DNA from 3 places in the Pseudescherichia sp. L3 genome. Region 1 is predicted to be linked to each of the others. Evidence: predicted binding sites of a transcription regulator. Region 1 holds the regulator's gene; each other region holds the start of a gene.
The links. The regulator Fur, encoded in region 1, represses iron uptake genes when iron is present. The targets are predictions, from matches to a motif close to ATAATAATGAGAACNACTATCAA.
Positions count from the first base shown of each region.

Region 1 (6,794 bases):
TGGCCGGAGGTGCCAAATTTTACCGCATGTTCGCTATTGCCCACTTCCGGCTTCAGCACGTAGTACTGCGCGGTAAGCTGAGCGACGTTAATCAGATCGCCCTGTTGTGCAGGCTGTCCTGCGCGTTCATGATTTGCCATTGCCTGATCCTTCTTATGCAAGGGTTAGATTGTGCCGCAAACCTTATCAATCAGCTCCACCGGGAACTGCATCGACTGCATGATATGCTCCACCATGCTGCGTTTGCGGTCCGTATTCGTATTCGTGATCACCCAGTATGGCGTATTTGCCAGGTGCTTAGGTTTGGTCTGCGCCCCGTTTTGCAGCAGCGTCTGCTGATCGCCGGCAAAGTAAACACGGGTACGGCCGTGCAGGGACTCCGTCGCCTCGGCAAACGCTTTCTCATCCAATGAATAGAGTGTAGACAGCACCAGCATGAAGCGGTTAACCGCTTTTCTCTGTTCTGCATATTCATCAGACAGCAGCAGCTCGCGCATGGCACGGACTTTGTCTTTCACAGGATTAGCCGGCTTCACCTCGGCTGGGGCGTTGACAATGACGGCCTCTTTCGGGGCGGTGGCCGCTGGCCTGCTGCCGTTGGCGGTAAACTTCAGCATCCGGCGTAAAATCTCGGATGCGCTCTCGCCGATGTGTTTGGTGTGGCTAGCAATATAGCTGTAAAGCTCATCATCAACTTCGATCGTTTTCATTTTAATCCAGTGGAGTATCTTATCTGAATACAAGCTGTTGGGATTATAGGCGAAATCTCAACAACGGTTAACGTCAGGCAAAAGTCGGTTCGCGTCGACCCCTTGCAGCCAGGCGGTAGAATGGTCAACATAATACCCTAACCCGACAGAGCGAAAAAAAGAACTTTGCCATGAAATTGAATACCCGAGCGCAATCTGCACAACATCCGCACAACAATTCTCCCATCGTCCTGGTCCACGGTCTGTTTGGCAGCCTGGACAACCTCGGCGTGCTGGCGCGCGATCTGGTAAACGATCACGATATCATTCAGGTTGATATGCGCAACCATGGTCTCTCTCCCCGCTCGCCGGAGATGAACTACCCGGCCATGGCGCAGGATCTGCTGGATACGCTCGACGCACAGGGCCTGGAGAAGGCGACGTTTATCGGCCACTCTATGGGCGGCAAGGCGGTCATGGCGCTTACCGCGCTCGCCCCTGAACGCATTGACCAGCTGGTCGCCATTGATATTGCCCCCGTTGCCTATCAGGTACGCCGCCACGACGACATTTTTGCCGCTATCAACGCGGTGACGGCTGCCGGGGCCACCAGCCGCCAGCAGGCCGCCGCCCTGATGCGCCAGACGCTGCACGAAGAGGGCGTTATTCAGTTTCTTCTGAAATCGTTTATCGACGGCGAATGGCGCTTCAACGTGCCGGCGCTGTGGGATCGCTACGAAGAGATTATTGGCTGGCAGACCGTGCCCGCCTGGGATCGCCCGGCGCTGTTTGTGCGCGGCGGCCAGTCGCCCTACGTCACCGAGGTGCATCGCGATGCGCTGCTTGCTCAGTTCCCGCAGGCACGGGCGCACGTGATTGCCGGTGCTGGCCACTGGGTACACGCTGAAAAGCCCGAGGCAGTGCTGCGGGCGATCCGCCGCTATCTGGCGCACGATGCAGGCTGATTAAAAACCCGGCGACCGGACGCGGCAAGGCTTACGGTCGTTGGCGTCCCTGCTCTGCTGATGTATGATGGCGCGCTAATCGCGCAGGGATACCCTGGCAGCCTGTTTTCCCTCGACGTCACCCTAAATCATGGCAAAAGAACAAACGGACCGTACGACACTAGATCTGTTCGCGAACGAGCGTCGCCCGGGACGACCGAAAACGAATCCGCTTTCGCGTGACGAACAGCTACGCATCAATAAGCGCAACCAGCTTAAACGCGATAAAGTTCGTGGGCTTAAGCGCGTCGAGCTGAAGATGAACGCCGACGCCGTTGAGGCGCTCAACGCGCTGGCCGATGCCCGGCAGATGAGCCGTAGCGAACTGATCGAAGAGCTGCTGCTTACCCAGCTCAAGGCCCTGCACTGCCAGGGCGACGTCTGAAAAACACATCAAATCACACTTTCATGTAGCACAGAGTGCAGTCTGGGCGATTACGAATTTCGCGTACGCCGCTGTTCTGCTATTATTGCCCTTATCCGTGGGCCGTGCTCCACCACCATATCATTAAGTTTCAAGAGGTTATTTTACTCATGGCAATTACAGGTATTTTTTTCGGTAGCGACACCGGTAACACCGAAAATATCGCAAAGATGATCCAAAAGCAGCTTGGTCCAGACGTTGCTGACGTGCATGACATTGCCAAGAGCAGCAAAGAAGATCTGGAAGGCTATGATATCCTGCTGCTGGGCATCCCAACCTGGTACTATGGTGAAGCGCAGTGCGACTGGGATGACTTCTTCCCAACGCTGGAAGAGGTAGACTTCAACGGTAAGCTGGTGGCGCTGTTCGGCTGTGGCGACCAGGAAGATTACGCAGAGTACTTCTGTGATGCCCTCGGCACCATTCGTGATATCATTGAACCCAACGGGGCGACTATCGTCGGCCACTGGCCAACCGCCGGTTACCACTTCGAAGCGTCTAAAGGCCTGGCCGATGACGATCACTTCGTGGGTCTCGCCATTGATGAAGACCGCCAGCCGGAACTGACCGCCGAGCGCGTTGAGAAGTGGGTGAAGCAGATCTCTGAAGAGCTGCACCTGGACGAGATCGTTAACGCCTGATGATAGACGGCGCAGCCTATGTGCTGCGCTGCTATTGATAGATAAAAGCAATAGAAATAATTGCTACAAATTTTTAACTTTCGCGTACATACCTGTACAATATCCCCTGGTCAAACGGGTTGCACAACGATAGTTTGTTGGCGAGGCCACGTTTTTATACGCATACTTTACTTGAGGACTTGTAGTTTTCATTAAGAAGTGGCAATTCTATAATGAGACGCATTTACTCAAGGTCATTCTCATTAACTTCCGCCTCGGAAGTGAATCGATTAGCAACAGGACAGACTCCGCATGACTGACAATAACACCGCATTAAAGAAGGCCGGCTTGAAAGTCACGCTTCCTCGTTTAAAAATTCTGGAAGTGCTTCAGGGACCGGATAACCATCATGTCAGTGCGGAAGACTTATACAAGCGACTGATCGACATGGGCGAGGAAATTGGTCTGGCTACCGTGTATCGTGTGCTTAACCAGTTTGATGATGCCGGGATTGTCACCCGTCATAACTTTGAGGGCGGCAAGTCCGTTTTCGAACTGACCCAGCAGCATCACCACGATCATCTGATCTGCCTCGACTGCGGCAAGGTGATCGAGTTTAGCGATGATTCTATCGAAGCTCGCCAGCGTGAAATCGCTACGAAGCACGGCATCCGCCTGACGAACCACAGCCTCTATCTTTACGGTCACTGCGCCGAAGGCGACTGCCGTGAAAATGAACACGCGCATGAGACCACGCCGCGTAAGCTGTAATTGATACGGTAACGAAAAAGGGTCACCTCAGGGTGACCCTTTTTTTATCTATGGCCTGCCGTTTGTTACCAGCAAACAAACCCGCCATCGACCAGCAGATCCACACCGGTGCAGAACGACGAGGCATCCGCAGCAAGGAAAATCGCCGGGCCAGCCATCTCCTCAACTTTTGCCATACGCTGCATAGGCGTCTGGCTCTCAAACGATTTTGTCTGGTGCACCATCTCTGGACGGGTATTCATCGGGGTCGCGGTGTAGCCTGGGCTAATTGTGTTAACGCGGATATTTTTCTCCGCCCACTCCATCGCCAGGCTTTTGCTTAAGTGGATCACCCCTGCCTTCGAGCAGTTATAATGGGCCTGCTCCAGCCCCCGGTTAACAATCACGCCGGACATAGAGGCGATATTGATGATCGAGCCGCCGCCGCTCTCCAGCATCAGCTCGGCCTCGGCTTTACAGCTGTTCCAGACGCCGGTCAGGTTGATATCGATAACCCGCTGCCACTGGTCTGGCTCCATCTCCAGCGCCGGATTAGCGTTGGCAATCCCGGCGGCGTTGAGCGCTACATCAAGACGACCAAACCGCGTCTTCACCTCCGCGATAGCAGCGCGCAGGTGCGCAATGTCGCGTACGTCGCCGGTATAGGCAAAGGCGCTGCCGCCCATCTCCTGAATCGTGTTTACGGTTTCCAGCAGGCCGCCATCCTCGCGTAGATCGAAGCAGGCCACCTTCGCCCCCGCGCTGGCAAAGCCGTAAGCAATCATTTGACCAATACCGCTGCCTGCCCCGGTGACAAACGCGACGCGATCGCTTAAATCAAACAGTCTTTGGGAAAAGTGTTTATCCATGGTTTCACTCCAAAATGTGTTACGACATGATCAAGCCGCCATCAACGTTGATGGTTTGCCCCGTAATGTAGGCCGCATCCTCGGACGCCAGAAATGCCACCAGCCCGGCAACGTCGGCAGGTTTGCCCGCCCGCTTGAGGGGGATCCCCTGCACCCATTCCTCCATAAGCTCGCCTTTTTTATACTGCTTCTCTGGCGTGCTCAGGATCTCGCCCCACACGCGGTCGTTGTAGTCCCACATGTTGGTCTCGATGATCCCAGGGCAGAACGCGTTCACCGTAATGTTGTGCTGGGCCAGCTCTAGCGCGAGGCTTTGGGTAATGCCAATTACGCCCATTTTGCTGGCCGCGTAGTGCGGGGTGTAGATAAAGCCAACCCGGCCCTGGCCGGAAGAGGTGTTGATCAGACGCCCACTCTGCTGCTTGACCATATACTTTGCCGCCTCGCGGCAGCATAGCCATACGCCGGTGGTGTTCACGCTGAGTACGTTATCGAACTCCTGACGCGTCATTTTATCGAAGCGGTCAATGGTGATAATGCCGGCGTTTTGGATAGAGACATCAATGCTGCCAAAGGTACGATGCGCGAGGCGGTAGAGCTCGGTGACCTGCTCTTCATTGGTGACGTCGGCGACGAAGGAGATAATATTTTCATGGTACTCCTCTCTCAATCGCTCGGCGGTCTCTGTCACCTCAGCCGAGTAGTCCGACAGCACCAGATTTGCGCCCGCATCGGCAAATTTTCTGGCGATGCCCTCGCCGATGCCTTTGGCAGCCCCGGTAATGACAACCGTTTTATTTTCGAATACATAGCCCATACTTCTCTCCTCACCCGCTATTCAAAATTTGTGTAGGGTTCTTTCGACGGCCTGTTGCCACTCCCGCCAGCGTTTTTGTAAACGGCCATGACGCTCCATGTTGGGGCGAAATTCACTGTGCGGGTAAAGGTACTGTTTGAGCTCATCGAGTGAGAGTTGCCCCACGGCTTTGCGCGCTAAGAGTGCCGCACCGATTGCAGAGAGTTCAGGCACGTCGCTGCGCATAACCGGGCAACCCAGCAGGTCTGACTGATACTGCATCAGCCAGTCATTTTTGGTTGGCCCACCATCGACCATCAACGCGGTCAGCGTAAAGTCGTTGTGCTGCCGCATCGCCGTGACCACGTCGGCGATCTGGTAGGTAATGGCCTCCAGCGCAGCCCGAATCAGGTGCGCGCGTTTTACGCCCCGGCTCAGGCCGCAGATCACCCCGCGGGCATTTTCATCCCACCAGGGCGCACCTAATCCCGTTAGCGCCGGAACAAAATAGACGCCCAGCGTTGACTCCACCGAGGCCGGCAGTGAATTCAGCTCTGCTGCCAGCTCGGCCTCGGGGAGTTCGCTCAGGCCCGTGCTGTCAGCCATCCACGCGACGCCGTCTCCGGTATGGGGGATGTTGCCCTCCAGGCCGTAGATCAGCTGTTCGCCATCGTGCCAGGCAAGGGTGGTTGCCAGAGAGTGGATGTTGCACTGGGCCGAGGTCACCGGCGCCATAACCGATGAGCCCGTACCGTAGGTGGCCTTGACGCAGCCCGCCTCCCCCAGCGCATGGCCGAATAGCGCGGCGTGCGAGTCTCCCACCATCGACATGATCGGAATGCCGTCTGGAATGCCCACCACGTTTTTGGTGTAGCCGAAAAGGCCGCTGGAGGGTTTGATCGTCGGCAGCGCGGCGGCCGGGATCTGGAAGATATCCAGCATCTCTGGACTCCAGCGTCCGCTTTGCAGATCAAGGAGCTGAGTACGGGCGGCGTTTGAGTAGTCGCAATAGAAGCTTTCACCCGCGGTCAGATTCCAGAGCAGCCAGCTGTCGATAGTACCCAGACAAATGTCACCGTTAGCCGCCAGCGCCTGGCCGTTTGGCGTCGACTCAATGAGCCAGCGCATCTTGGAGGCGGAGAAAAGCGGCGCGACCGGCAGACCGGTGACGGCTTTAATCGTCTGCTCTTTATTATCGCGCCGCAACGCTTCGCAAAAATCCGCCGTGCGCGAGCATTGCCAGCTGATGGCCGCATGCAGCGGCGTGCCGTTGCTGCGGTACCAGCCTATCGTCGTCTCACGCTGGTTGCTGATGGCCAGCGCCACCACGTTTTCAGCGCCGACCGCCTCAATCGCTTGCGCGAGCACCTTCACCGAGGCCTCCATCAGCGCCGAGCCTGACTGTTCCACCCACCCCTCGCGAGGCGTCTGGATTGAGAGCGGCTGGTTGAATTTAACGAGCGCTTTGCCTGCTGCGTCCAGGGCTACGGCCTTGGCGTTGGTCGTGCCCTCGTCGAGAGCAATAATAATATTTTTGTGCGAAGACATAGGGTTCTCCGGAAGTGAGGCCTTCCATGAATATATATTCAACACTGATTATTTATTTTGTAAACGATAGCGAGGATTGCTTTCCGCATCTACA
Region 1 covers NZ_JANKYC010000001.1:390,341-397,134, reverse strand. The annotation lists gene pgm (phosphoglucomutase (alpha-D-glucose-1,6-bisphosphate-dependent)) at 1-140, opposite strand, end outside; gene seqA (replication initiation negative regulator SeqA) at 165-710, opposite strand; gene ybfF (esterase) at 881-1,654, shown strand; gene ybfE (LexA regulated protein) at 1,785-2,078, shown strand; gene fldA (flavodoxin FldA) at 2,228-2,758, shown strand; gene fur (ferric iron uptake transcriptional regulator) at 3,050-3,508, shown strand; gene NR795_RS01930 (SDR family oxidoreductase) at 3,574-4,356, opposite strand; gene NR795_RS01925 (SDR family oxidoreductase) at 4,376-5,173, opposite strand; gene NR795_RS01920 (FGGY family carbohydrate kinase) at 5,195-6,700, opposite strand.

Region 2 (6,794 bases), on a different contig from region 1:
GACGAAAATTCAGGATCCCACTACACAGTATTACACTGAGGGATTTCCGAAGCAGAAACAGCCCGCGCCAGGGGTGCAGGCTAAAATGGATCCCGTCCCAGACTGTGGCGAGAAGAGCTATGTAGGTAGCGGCCGCCTTAAGGATCGTAAGGCACTGGTGACAGGGGGCGACTCCGGCATCGGACGCGCTGCCGCCATCGCTTACGCGCGTGAAGGCGCTGATGTGGTTATCAACTATTTGCCCGCTGAGGAAGAGGATGCGCAGGAAGTCAAAGCGCTGATTGAAGCGGAAGGGCGCAAAGCGGTGCTGATCCCAGGCGATCTGACCGATGAAGCCTTTACCCGCTCGCTGGTTAACCAGGCGCGCGATGTGCTAGGTGGCTTAGATATCCTGGCGCTGGTTGCCGGTAAACAGACCGCCGTGGAAGATATTGCCGATCTTACCTCAGAGCAGTTTGAGCAGACCTATAAAACCAACGTCTTCTCGCTGTTCTGGATCACGCAGGAGGCGCTGAAGTTCCTGCAGCCGGGTGCCAGCATTATCACCACCTCCTCGGTGGAAGCCTACCAGCCAAACGCGACCCTGTTGGACTATGCCTCTACCAAGGCGGCAATCCTTAACTTTACCCGCGGGCTGGCAAAACAGGTGGCCGAGAAAGGCATTCGTGTGAACAGCGTTGCCCCAGGCCCTGTCTGGACTGCGCTGCAGATCTCCGGCGGCCAGCCGCAGGAGAAGCTACCTAAGTTTGGCCAGTCTACACCGCTGAAACGCGCCGGGCAGCCTGCTGAGGTCGCCGCTGTTTACGTCTACCTGGCAAGCCAGGAGTCGAGCTACGTGACTGCCGAAGTACACGGCGTCACCGGCGGAATGCATTTGAGCTAGTTTTGTAGGCAATAAAAAAGGGGGCCGCCATGGCCCCCTTCTCTTTGTCTGAATACCGCGCTTATTTGGCGCGCGTGACCTCTTCACCCACCAGACCAATCTTCAGATAGCCTGCCTGATGCAGAGTGTCCATCACCTTCATCATCGTTTCGTAATTGACGGTTTTATCCGCCCGGAAGAAGACGGTGGTGTCCTTCTTGCCTTCGGTCAGGGTATTCAGCGCGTTAACCATCGTCTCTTCGGTCACCGGATCGTTACCGATAAACATGCTGTTATCCGCTTTCACCGACAGGTAGATCGGCTTCTCCGGACGCGGTTGCGGCTGACTGGAAGAGGCCGGTAGGTTTACCTTCACATCAACGGTGGCCAGCGGGGCCGCCACCATGAAGATAATCAGCAGCACCAGCATGACGTCGATAAACGGCGTCACGTTGATCTCATGCATTTCACCGTTATCGTCCAGATTTTCATTAAGACGCATTGCCATACGGAATTAACCTAAACGTAATTTCTGTGCGGAGTGAACCGGCGCAGCCGACGGGCTGGCAGCCAGGTCGAGATCGCGGCTCTGCAGCAGCAGCACCTGCGCGGCGACATCGCCCAGCATGGCTTTATAGCTGCCGATAGAGCGAGCAAAAATGTTGTAGATCACAACGGCCGGAATAGCAGCCACCAGACCGATAGCCGTTGCCAGCAGCGCCTCGGCGATGCCGGGTGCCACGACAGCGAGGTTAGTGGTCTGCGTCTGGGCGATACCGATAAAGCTGTTCATGATGCCCCATACGGTACCAAACAGGCCGATAAACGGTGAGATGGCCCCAATGGTAGCGAGGAAGCCGTTACCGCGCCCCAGGTGGCGGCCCACAGCGGCGACGCGACGCTCCAGACGGAAGCCGGTACGCTCTTTGATGCCTTCGTTATCTTCCGAGCCAGCGGAGAGCTCAAGCTCGTTCTGCGCTTCATTCAGCAGCAACGTGCTCAGGCTGTTGGCGTGGAAACCGGCTGCGATTTCGCTTGCTTGATCCAGCGTGCGCGCTGCGCTTAACAGCTTCTGCTCGCGCTTAAGGCGGCGCTTATGCGAGAACATCTCCACGCTTTTGCTGAAGAAAATGGCCCAGGTAACCACGGACGCCAGAATCAAACCAATCATCACCAGCTTCACGACGATATCGGCATGGTGATACATACCCCAAACGGAGAGATCCGTCTGCATCAAATTATTACCCACTCTGTATCTCCGGACGCAAATCACAAAATCTTGGCGTAATAATATCAAAACAGCATCGAATTGATAGTAGTTCTCATTAGTATTTACATACTGGCCTAATTTTGACAAAGTTTCCTTGCGCTTACGCAGTAAAAAAGGCGGTAAAGGTAATTTTCAGAGTTTTCGATTCAACATCGTATTAAAAAAATTTCGCTCTCCCTGTGCTTACAGGGGCCAATTTACCTCCTGCCGTGGTAGTCTGGACATCCAGACGTATAAAAATCAGGGTAGCGTGAAGATGACAGCGAAGCACATTGATACCGCGCTGGTAAATGCCGGACGCAGTAAAAAATACACCCAGGGTTCAGTAAACAGCGTGATCCAGCGCGCCTCGTCGCTGGTCTTTGACACGGTGGAAGCCAAGAAGCAGGCAACGCGCGGTCGGGCCAAAGGCGAACTGTTCTACGGTCGCCGGGGAACGCTGACCCACTTCTCCCTGCAGGAAGCGATGTGTGAGCTCGAGGGCGGCGCAGGCTGCGCGCTCTTCCCCTGCGGCGCAGCCGCCGTGGCAAATACTCTCCTCGCCTTTGTTGAGCAGGGCGACCATGTCCTGATAACTAACACCGCCTATGAGCCAACGCAGGACTTCTGTACCAAAATTTTAGCGAAGCTCGGCGTCACCACCGGCTGGTTCGATCCGCTGATCGGTGCGGATATCGCTAATTTGATCCAGCCCAATACAAAAGTGGTGTTTCTCGAAGCGCCCGGCTCTATCACCATGGAAGTCCACGACGTTCCGGTGATTGTGGCGGCGGTCAGACGCGTGGCCCCAGAGGCGATCATCATGATCGACAATACCTGGGCGGCGGGCATCCTGTTTAAGGCGCTGGAGTTTGGAATCGATATCTCCATCCAGGCCGGGACCAAGTACCTGATTGGTCACTCGGATGCGATGGTTGGCACGGCGGTGTCCAATGCCCGCTGCTGGGATCAGCTGCGCGAGAATGCTTATCTGATGGGCCAGATGGTGGATGCGGACACCGCCTACATGACCAGCCGCGGCTTGCGCACTCTGGGCGTGCGCCTGCGTCAGCACCAGGAGAGCAGCCTGGCGATTGCCGAGTGGCTGGCGACGCATCCGCAGGTGGCGCAGGTGAACCACCCTGCCCTAGCAGGCAGCAAGGGCCATGAGTACTGGAAGCGGGACTTTACCGGCAGCAGCGGTCTCTTCTCGTTTGTGCTGAACAAACGCCTGAGCAACGACGAGCTGGCGGCCTATCTGGATAACTTCAGCCTGTTCAGCATGGCCTACTCCTGGGGCGGCTTTGAGTCACTGATCCTCGCTAACCAGCCGGAGCACATTGCCGCCATCCGTCCTGAGGGAGAAGTTGACTTCACCGGGACGCTAATCCGCGTACATATTGGTTTAGAAAACGTTGACGATCTGATGGCTGATTTAGCGGCAGGATTCGAGCGTATCGTTTGACTACTCCCCACCCTAAAGGACGAGGATTCCCACTTCACTGAGCCGTACCTGAGCCGCTTTAAGCGGGGCAGGATTTACAGGCTCTCCGTGGGCTAACACTGCCAGCCCGGCAGCTTTGATATTACGGGCCGCGTTAACGTCGCGATCGTGGTCTGCGCCGCATTCCGGGCAGTGCCATTTACGCAAATTAAGGGGCATTTTTTGCAGGGTAAAACCACAACAGCTACAGCGTTTTGAAGACGGGAAAAACGGGTCGATTGCGACCACGCTACGCCCGGCCCACTCGCCTTTGTACCGGAGCTGGCGCACAAATTCGCCCCAGCCCACGTCTGCTATTGCTTTCGACAGCGACGAGTTACGCATCATGTTCTTCACCCTGAGGGATTCGACGCAAACAACCTGGTTCTCGTTAATCAGTTTGCGGGTGGCCTTGTGCAGGGCATCCAGTCGGCAATCGGCAATTTTCGCGTGGAGCCGGGCCACCTTTAAGCGGGCTTTAGCGCGGTTCTTTGAGCCTCTGGCCTTTTTGCTTAACCGGCGCTGGAGCAGCGCCAGGCGTGACGCGTATCTCGCGGTATGGCGGGGATTGCCGGATTTGAATCCGCTATCGGTGACAAATACATCTTTTAAACCCACATCAATGCCGACCGTGGAAGCGGTGACTGGCAGTGATTTTCGTTCAAATTCGCAGAGGCAGGAGACGGAATATCGTCCAGCGGCATCGCGGGTGATGTTGATGGAGGAAGGCGCAGACGGCAGCGGGCGACTCCAGTGCACGTCCAGCGGGGTGGCACTCTTTGCCATGTATAGCCTGCCGTCGCGGTATCTGAATGCCGTATTCATAAAAGTAGCGGCCTGTTTATGGCGCTTGCTCTTGAATGCCGGATACTCGGCGCGGCCTGCAAAGAAGTTTTTAAACGCGTCCTGCTGGTGACGTATGGCTTGCTGGAGCGGCACGGCTGAAACATCGCGCAGGAAAGCATATTCCGGCATGGCTTTCAGGGCTGTCAGTCGCTTATCGGCCTGAGGATAGCCAATTTTCTCCTGCCGTTCGTAGTACGCGTCAGTGCGCCAGCGAAGGATGCTGTTATAGACAAAACGCACACATCCGAACGTCTGAGCCAGTAGCTCAGCCTGCTCGGCTGTCGGGTAGAACCGGTATTTGTATGCGCGTTTCATAGGGTTTACAGAATACGCTGAAAACCCGTAAGCCATACTGACGAAGGTCAACGAATATTACGCAGATACCGCACGTATCGTGTAAAGTGTATGAGGCTGGTACAAATTTAGATAAAACCAGTGGAATTGTCTGCATTTCTTGCGCTAACGATCAAGGTGCTGCGGGCATTTCAGGAGTACAATAAGCCTTAATTACGCGGTTCCACAGGAATGTCCATGGCTGTTATTCAAGAAATTATCGCTGCGCTCTGGCAACACGATTTCGCAGCGTTAGCTAATCCACATGTTGTTGGCGTTGTTTACCTGGTTATGTTTGCGACGCTGTTTTTGGAAAATGGACTGCTTCCTGCCTCATTCCTGCCCGGCGACAGCCTGCTGCTGCTGACCGGGGCGCTGATCGCCCGCGGCGTGATGGACTTTGTCCCGGCGCTGGTGATCCTGACCACTGCCGCCAGCCTTGGCTGCTGGCTGAGCTATATCCAGGGCCGCTGGCTCGGTAATACGCGGGTAGTCAAGGGCTGGCTGGCGCAGCTGCCGGCCAAGTATCACCAACGTGCCACCTGCATGTTTGACAGGCATGGCCTGCTGGCATTGCTGGCCGGGCGCTTCCTCGCCTTCGTGCGCACCCTGCTGCCGACCATGGCCGGTATCTCCGGGCTGTCAAACCGTCGTTTTCAGCTGTTTAACTGGCTGAGCGCCCTGCTGTGGGTAGGTGTGGTTACTGGCCTCGGCTATGCCCTGAGCATGATCCCCTTTGTGAAGCGTCATGAAGACCAGGTCATGACCTTCCTGATGATCCTGCCGGTATTCCTGCTGGTCGCCGGGCTGCTGGGCACGCTGGTGGTAGTGATTAAGAAGAAATACTGCAACGCGTGATCTCTTCATTAGGGTAAAAGCCGGATGGCGCTGTGCTTATCCGGCCTGGATCGTCCTCATCCCCCTCTAATCCTTGCTGCATCCTCTCCCGGCGTCACGCCAAAGTAGCGCTTGAACTCGCGACTGAACTGCGAAGGGCTTTCATAGCCAACGCGTATCGCCGCCGCACTGGCCTTCATACCGTCGTGGATCATTAGCATTCGCGCCCGATGCAGGCGGTAGGTCTTCAGATATTGCAGCGGCGAGGTGCTGGTCACCGATTTAAAGTTATGATGAAACGCCGACACGCTCATGTTCGCTTCTGCGGCCAGCTGGTCCACGCTCAGGCTCTCGGTATACTGGCTTTCGATACGTTTCAGCACCCGGCTGATGAGGCTAAAGTGGGTCTGGCGGCTCACCAGCGCCAGCAGCGCCCCGCCGCACGGCCCGGTCAGCACGTGGTAGAGGATTTCACGCACGATCTGCTTACCCAAAATCCGCGCATCCAGCGGCCGGGCCATGACGTCCAGCAGCCGCTCGATGGCGCAAAGGATCTCCCCGGATAGCGTAGCCGAATTGATGCCGCTTGCCGCCATAGCCGGCTGAAAATGCTCATCCTCGCCGATGTCCATCAGCAGCTCCTGCAGCTGCAAAATATCTACGTTCAGACGGATCCCCGCCAGCGGCACCTCTGGCGTGGCGAAGGTTTCGCACTCAAAGGGCAGCGGCACGGTAAGCAGCAGATACTCATTGGTGTCGTAGCGAAAGACACGATCGTTGATATAGCCGATTTTATGCCCGGAAAAGAGGATCACGATGCCTGGCTGGTACATGACTGGCGTACGTGTCCCCGGCTGGGTGCCATAAAGCAGACGCACGTCGGGCAACAGAGCGCTGAGCCTGTTTTCATTATTTTTCAGCTGCTTAATTTGCTCCGTCAGCTGAAGGCAGATCGCTTCGCGGTTCATTTCATCCCACTCCACTCGCGTTTTTTATTGCGTCCAGTGTGCGCGCTTTTGTGCGTTTTCTCCAGTGGGCGGGAGAAATGGGCAAGACATCGGCAGGAATGTGCATTGAGAGCGCCGGACGCGCGGACCACAATAGTCTCCAGCAGGCAGCCCGCTGCCGTTCGTCTTTTCACCGATACAAGGGAAAGCGTCATGAATAACTTTAATCTGCATACC
Region 2 covers NZ_JANKYC010000004.1:241,716-248,509, reverse strand. The annotation lists gene NR795_RS18665 (SDR family oxidoreductase) at 1-883, shown strand, start outside; gene exbD (TonB system transport protein ExbD) at 945-1,370, opposite strand; gene exbB (tol-pal system-associated acyl-CoA thioesterase) at 1,377-2,111, opposite strand; gene metC (cystathionine beta-lyase) at 2,389-3,576, shown strand; gene NR795_RS18645 (transposase) at 3,589-4,755, opposite strand; gene yghB (DedA family general envelope maintenance protein YghB) at 4,972-5,631, shown strand; gene NR795_RS18635 (AraC family transcriptional regulator) at 5,688-6,578, opposite strand; gene yqhD (alcohol dehydrogenase) at 6,771-6,794, shown strand, end outside.
Region 2: exbB (tol-pal system-associated acyl-CoA thioesterase) is a predicted target of Fur. The motif match lies at 2,172-2,194, and genes of this name have one in related genera.

Region 3 (6,794 bases), 1.8 Mb from region 1:
ATAAAGGTGCTGAACATGTTGAGAACCAGCGCCGCAACGACGTACTTTGGATCCAGCATGGTCATGTACGCGCCAACGATCGACATGGAGACGGTAGACATCGCCGTGGCTGCCATAGTGTACATGCGGTTGCGCGACATTTTGCCGAGGATATCTTTATAGGCGATAAAGTTTTCTGACTGCCCCAGAATCAGCGAGCTTACCGCGTTAAAGGACTCCAGTTTGCCCATGCCGTTAACTTTTGACAGCACGGTACCGATAGCGCGAATGACAATCGGCAGAACGCGAATGTGCTGCAGGATACCGATCAGCGCCGAGATAAAGACGATAGGGCAGAGTACCTTCAGGAAGAAGAACGCCAGACCTTCATCGTTCATTTTGCCAAAGACAAAGTTTGTCCCTTCGTTGGCAAAGCCGAGCAGCTTTTCAAACATCTCGGAGAAGCCACGCACGAAGCCCTGACCAATGTCGGAGTTCAGGAAGAACCAGGCGAGTAACACTTCAATGACCAAAAGCTGAACAACGAAACGAATACGAATTTTCTTGCGATCGCTGCTGACCAGTAAGGCAAGCAGCGCCACAACGGCAAGCGCCAAAACAAAGTGAAGAACGCGGGACATACTTTTTGCTCCAAACATGAGGCAGGTTTAGTTTTCGTGCACATTCTATGAAACAAGAGTAAATAAAACGAGATCAAATACACACTATCGTAATGTCCTGTGACGAGACTCAAAAATAGTGATCAAAGATACAATTTTGTTATGTTAATAAAAGAAGTGTAAAACCCTTTTACGCTGCTAAACTGTAACAAATGGGACAACCTCCCCACGCAATTTCGCTCTTTTCCTGATCTTCACTCCGTTAATCGGTTTTATCTATCAAAGAAATCCACCCAAACCAACTTGATAATCATTCGCATTTTGCTAGCATGAAACATAGCAAAGGCTATATTAGAGGCAAAAATGAACGATAGCAGCGTTGAGAGTAGCAGCGGACGTACAGCGCGGAAGCTTCGGTTCGCATTAATGGGACCCGCCTTTGTGGCGGCTATTGGCTATATCGATCCCGGCAATTTTGCTACCAATATTCAGGCCGGGGCCAGCTTCGGCTACAAGCTGCTGTGGGTGGTGGTCTGGGCTAACCTGATGGCGATGCTGATCCAGGTGCTCTCCGCCAAACTGGGGATTGCCACGAGCAAAAACCTTGCCGAGCATATTCGCGATCGCTATCCGCGTCCTGTGGTGTGGTTCTATTGGGTGCAGGCAGAAATCATCGCCATGGCCACCGACCTGGCGGAGTTTATCGGGGCGGCGATTGGCTTTAAGCTCATTCTCGGCGTCTCGCTGCTGCAGGGGGCGGTGCTCACCGGCATTGCCACCTTCTTGATTCTGATGCTGCAGCGGCGCGGCGATAAACCGCTGGAGAAGGTGATCGGCGGTTTGCTGCTCTTTGTCGCTGTGGCCTACGTGGTAGAGCTGATCTTCTCCCAGCCTAAGCTGGTGGATCTGGGTAAAGGGATGCTGATCCCGAGCCTGCCGACTACCGAAGCGGTGTTTTTGGCGGCGGGCGTGCTGGGGGCAACCATTATGCCCCACGTCATCTATCTGCACTCCTCTCTGACCCAGAACCTGCATGACGGATCGCGCAAAGAGCGCTACTCGGCAACGAAGTGGGACGTAGCGATTGCAATGACCATCGCGGGCTTCGTTAACCTGGCGATGATGGCCACCGCCGCCGCCGCGTTTCACTTTAGCGGCCATACCGGGGTTGCCGACCTGGATCAGGCCTATCTTACTCTCGAACCGCTGCTAAGCCATGCGGCAGCCACCATCTTTGGCCTGAGCCTGGTGGCGGCAGGGCTCTCTTCCACGGTAGTGGGCACCCTGGCCGGTCAGGTGGTGATGCAGGGGTTTGTTCGCTTCAGTATTCCGCTGTGGCTACGTCGGTCTATCACCATGCTGCCTTCGTTTATCGTGATTCTGATGGGGCTGGATCCGACGCGTATTCTGGTGATGAGTCAGGTTCTGCTGAGCTTTGGTATCGCGCTGGCGCTGGTACCTCTGCTGATCTTTACCAGCGACGGCAAGCTGATGGGGGAGCTGGTCAATACCAAACTGGTAAAACGTCTCGGCTGGGTGATTGTGGCTCTGGTGGTAGGGCTTAACCTGTGGCTGCTGATAGGTATGGCGCTGGGGCTGTAGTGTGAGGGTAACGCCGGGTGGCGGCTGCGCCTGACCCGGCTTGGGCAAGGATTACGCTTTTATCAATGGTGGTGGCCGTGACCATGGCCATGACCGCGTCCCGGACCACGACGATCGCTACGATCTTCCCAGCCTTCGCGATAGCCACGCTCATACGCTTTTCGGTTGTCCCAGCCGCGATGGTAACCGCGATCGTGCGGACGCCAGCGGTTATCGCGCCACTGATAGTGGCGATTCCAGTAGTCCCGGTCGCGCCAGTCTCGGCCATCCCAGTAGTGGCCCCGATCGTCCCGGTCGCCAATCTGTAATTTTATAGACGGCAACAGCGTGATCTCACCGGCGTGGGCGACCAGCGGGGCTGTAGTAGCCATTAACAGTGCTGCCAGAATAAGTGACCTGAACATAAAAATTTCCTCCACGAGCGGGCCACGATGGCCTGTAAGAAAATATTACGAGACGTAAAGTCCCGTAGCATCGCCTAAACTCCTAATTCGTGGATGGCAGCACTTTTTGTTAAAAAAAGATTAACCTGCGTCGTTCAGAATTGCATCAATGGCGGCACACTCCTGCTCGGTAAAGTGGCGGTTAGCCAGCATGCCCGCAGCGTCGTCCAACTGGGCAATTTTACTTGCGCCAATTAACACCGAGGTCACTCTGTCCCCGCGCAGCACCCATGCCAGCGCCATCTGGGAGAGCTTCTGTCCACGCGCCTGCGCCAACGCATTAAGCTTACGCACCTTCTCCAGCTTCTCCTCGGTAAGCTGATCCGGGCTGAGGAAGCGGCTCCCGCTGGCGGCCCGTGAATCTTCCGGAATGCCGTTGAGGTAACGGTCCGTGAGCTGACCGCCCGCCAGCGGCGAGAAGGCGATGCTGCCGACGCCTTTTTCCGCCAGCAGATCCAGGAGCTCATCCTCTACCCAGCGCTCAAACAGTGAATATTTCGGCTGATGGATCAGGCAGGGCGTGCCCAAATCGTCGAGGATGGCGATAGCCTCGCGGGCCAGATCGGCCGGGTAGTTCGACAGCCCAACGTAGAGCGCTTTCCCCTGGCGCACAATATGGTCCAGCGCGCGCATGGTCTCCTTCAGCGGCGTATGCGGATCCGGGCGGTGATGATAGAAAATATCGACATACTCAAGCCCCATCCGGCGCAGGCTCTGATCGAGGCTGGCAATAAGATACTTGCGTGAACCCCAGTCACCGTAAGGGCCGTCCCACATGGTGTAACCGGCTTTGGAAGAGATAATCAGCTCGTCGCGGTACGGTAAAAAGTCCTCTTGCAGGATGCGGCCAAAGTTGCTTTCGGCAGATCCCGGCGGCGGACCGTAGTTATTGGCGAGGTCGAAATGGGTGATACCCAGATCGAAGGCGTGGCGTAGCAGCTGGCGGCTGGTATCAACCCGCGTCGCGTCACCAAAGTTATGCCACAGCCCCAGCGATATTGCCGGTAGCCTGATGCCGCTATCGCCGCAGCGGCGATACTCCATTCCCTGATAGCGCTCAGGATTGGCCTGATAAACCATGCAGTTACCCTCTCTGTTCTGTAAATAGCGCAACATTACACCGGACGAGCCGATGAAACCCGCGCGGGTGTTAATCTTTGCGACGTGGCGCAATCATCAGCGGTTTTCCCGCCAGCAGCAGCCACGCGGGAAGCATCACAATACACAGCAGCGGCAGGAGGGTGGTATCCGGCACCACCGCCGCCGCCATAAACAGGCTCAGCCAGCCGTCGCGGGTCACCACCAGCACCAGGCCAAGAATGGCGCACGATACGGTAATCGCTGCCGGAACGGCCTCGACGTGCTCGTGCAGCATCAGCCCTAACGCCACCGCCACGAATACGGCCGGGAAGATGCGCCCGCCGCGAAAGCCGCAGGCGGCAGCAATCACCAGCGCAGCAAGCTTCACCACCGCAAACAGCAGGTAGTCGCTGACGGTAAAGGTCTGGCTAAAGGCCAGCTGCTGCATCTCGCTCAGCCCCTTGAACAGCGTGATATGCCCACCGATAATGCCGAGAATACCCAGCAGAAAGCCGCCGATGCCGAGGATCAACACCGGATGGCCCAGCCGGTGCATCAGCTGGTGCAGGCGTGGCAGGCACCACACCGCAATCATCCCCAACGCAATAGCGATGGCGGCCACTACCGCACCGCTAAAGATATCCATCAGCTGCATCTGCCCGTAGTGGGCAATCGGCAGCGAGAAGTGCGGGTGGAAAAAGAGGCTGGTGGTTAGCGCACCTGCGGCGGCGGACATCAGCGGAGCGAAGAGCCGATCCCACAGCGGGACGTCGCTGTTACCGCCCAGGGTCTGGGAGAAGATCAGCGCGGCGGCAACCGGCGTGCCAAACAGCGCGCCTATGGTGCCGGCAGAGGCCAGCACCGTCCAGTCAAGCGCCGTCACCCGCGGAAAGAGCCGCGCGCCTACGGCAACCGCAAGGGCAATATTGATTACCATAATAGGATGCTCAGGGCCAAGGCTGACGCCACCCGCCAGGCCAATAATCAGCGCACAGAGCAGGCCGGGGAGGGTAGAGGTGGCTACCGGCGCACCAATCAGCGGCTCGGTGGCCGGATCCGGTCCACCGTGACCTGGGCTGTAGCGCAGCACAAGCCCGACGGCCACGCCGGTGAGGGTCAGCATCAGCAGCGTCCAGAAGGGGGAACCCAGGGGGACGCCCAGCGATATCGGCAGGCTTGACCAGAGAATAGATTGCAGCACGGAGGCGACTTTCATCACCGCCACCAGTACAACACTCGACGCTATGCCAATAATCAACGCGGGAAGCGACAGCAACAGCATGGTTCTGGCTCGCGGATGGAGCATGATGATTTCCTTCTACTTTCACTTAGGTGCACCATTGCACGGCTCGCCTGACGGCGTCGACACAAATGATGCGGAAAGAGTAAAGTTATTCTGTGATGAAGCTCTATAATCCCTCAGCACTCGTGCTATGGTCGTTGTTGTTACAGCGCCTTGAATTTACAGTGTGCCAAAGATTTATTCTGACTTTAGCGGAGCCGTAAAAGAATGACAAAGTATGCTTTAGTAGGAGACGTAGGCGGCACCAATGCGCGTTTAGCGCTATGCGATGTCGCCAACGGCGAAATTTCCCAGGCTAAGACCTATTCCGGGCTGGATTATCCAAGCTTGGAAGCCGTGGTTCGCGTCTACCTTGCTGAACACAACGTCAGTGTTGAAGATGGCTCCATTGCCATCGCCTGCCCGATTACCGGCGACTGGGTCGCCATGACGAACCACACCTGGGCTTTCTCCATCGCTGAGATGAAGCAGAACCTCGGCTTTGCTCACCTGGAGATCATCAACGACTTTACCGCCGTATCGATGGCGATCCCTATGCTGGACAGAGAGCATCTGACCCAGTTTGGCGGCGGAGAGCCGGTCGAAGGTAAACCGATTGCCGTCTACGGGGCCGGTACCGGCCTTGGCGTTGCGCATCTTGTGCATGTTGATAAGCGCTGGGTGAGCCTGCCGGGTGAGGGCGGCCACGTTGACTTCGCGCCAAACAGCGAAGAGGAGGCCATTATCCTGGAGGAGCTGCGTGCTGAAGTGGGGCATGTCTCTGCCGAGCGCGTGCTGTCAGGTCCTGGGCTGGTTAATCTTTACCGGGCGATTGTGAAATCGGATGGCCGCCTGCCGGAAAACCTCCAGCCGAAAGATGTCACCGAGCGTGCATTAGCGGACAGCTGTACCGACTGCCGCCGGGCGCTGTCGCTGTTCTGCGTGGTGATGGGCCGCTTTGGTGGCAACCTGGCGCTGACGCTGGGCACCTTCGGCGGGGTCTATATCGCGGGCGGTATCGTGCCGCGCTTCCTCGACTTCTTTAAGGCGTCCGGTTTCCGCGGCGGCTTTGAGGATAAAGGGCGCTTTAAAGCCTATGTGCAGGACATTCCGGTGTACCTGATCGTGCATGACAACCCAGGCCTGCTGGGCGCAGGGGCGCATATGCGCCAGACCCTGGGCTACATCCTCTGATCACAGGTGCATTAGCTGCCTGAACTCTTTAACCTTGCTGCGGCTGACGGGAACCTGAAAATCGAGATCCCTCAGCCGTAGAATATAGGTGTTGTTAAACCAGGGTTCGATCTCGCGGATCTTGTTCAGGTTGACGCAGTAAGAGCGATGGCAGCGGAAGAAGTGCGCCGCTGGTAGCTTGCTGCAAAATTCGGTGATATTCATCGGCATAACGTAGGATTCACGCCGGGTGTAGACAAACGTCATCTTCTCATGGGCTTCGGCATAGTAGATATCGTGAATGCTGGTCACGATAATACGCTCGTCCTTAACAAGATTGATGGTGTCGTTCTCGCGGGTGGCGACCGTGCCGCCGCTGGTGCCGGATTGCTGCTGCCAGGCCGCCTCCAGCTTTTGCAGCATGGTGATGATCCGCGACTCCTGATAGGGCTTCAGAATGTAGTCAAACGCTTCCAGCTCAAACGCCTCGACCGCATGCTCTTTCCACGCGGTAATAAACACAATAAAAGGCTTATGCGCGAACTGGCTGATGTTCTGCGCCAGCAGCACGCCGTCCAGAGACGGAATATTGATATCGAGAAACAGGGCATCCAC
Region 3 covers NZ_JANKYC010000001.1:2,215,877-2,222,670, reverse strand. The annotation lists gene NR795_RS10780 (NupC/NupG family nucleoside CNT transporter) at 1-620, opposite strand, end outside; gene NR795_RS10775 (Nramp family divalent metal transporter) at 963-2,201, shown strand; gene NR795_RS10770 (DUF2502 domain-containing protein) at 2,264-2,605, opposite strand; gene mgrA (L-glyceraldehyde 3-phosphate reductase) at 2,726-3,724, opposite strand; gene NR795_RS10760 (ion channel protein) at 3,795-5,030, opposite strand; gene glk (glucokinase) at 5,235-6,200, shown strand; gene NR795_RS10750 (LytTR family DNA-binding domain-containing protein) at 6,201-6,794, opposite strand, start outside.
Region 3: NR795_RS10775 (Nramp family divalent metal transporter) is a predicted target of Fur. The motif match lies at 903-925, and genes of this name have one in related genera.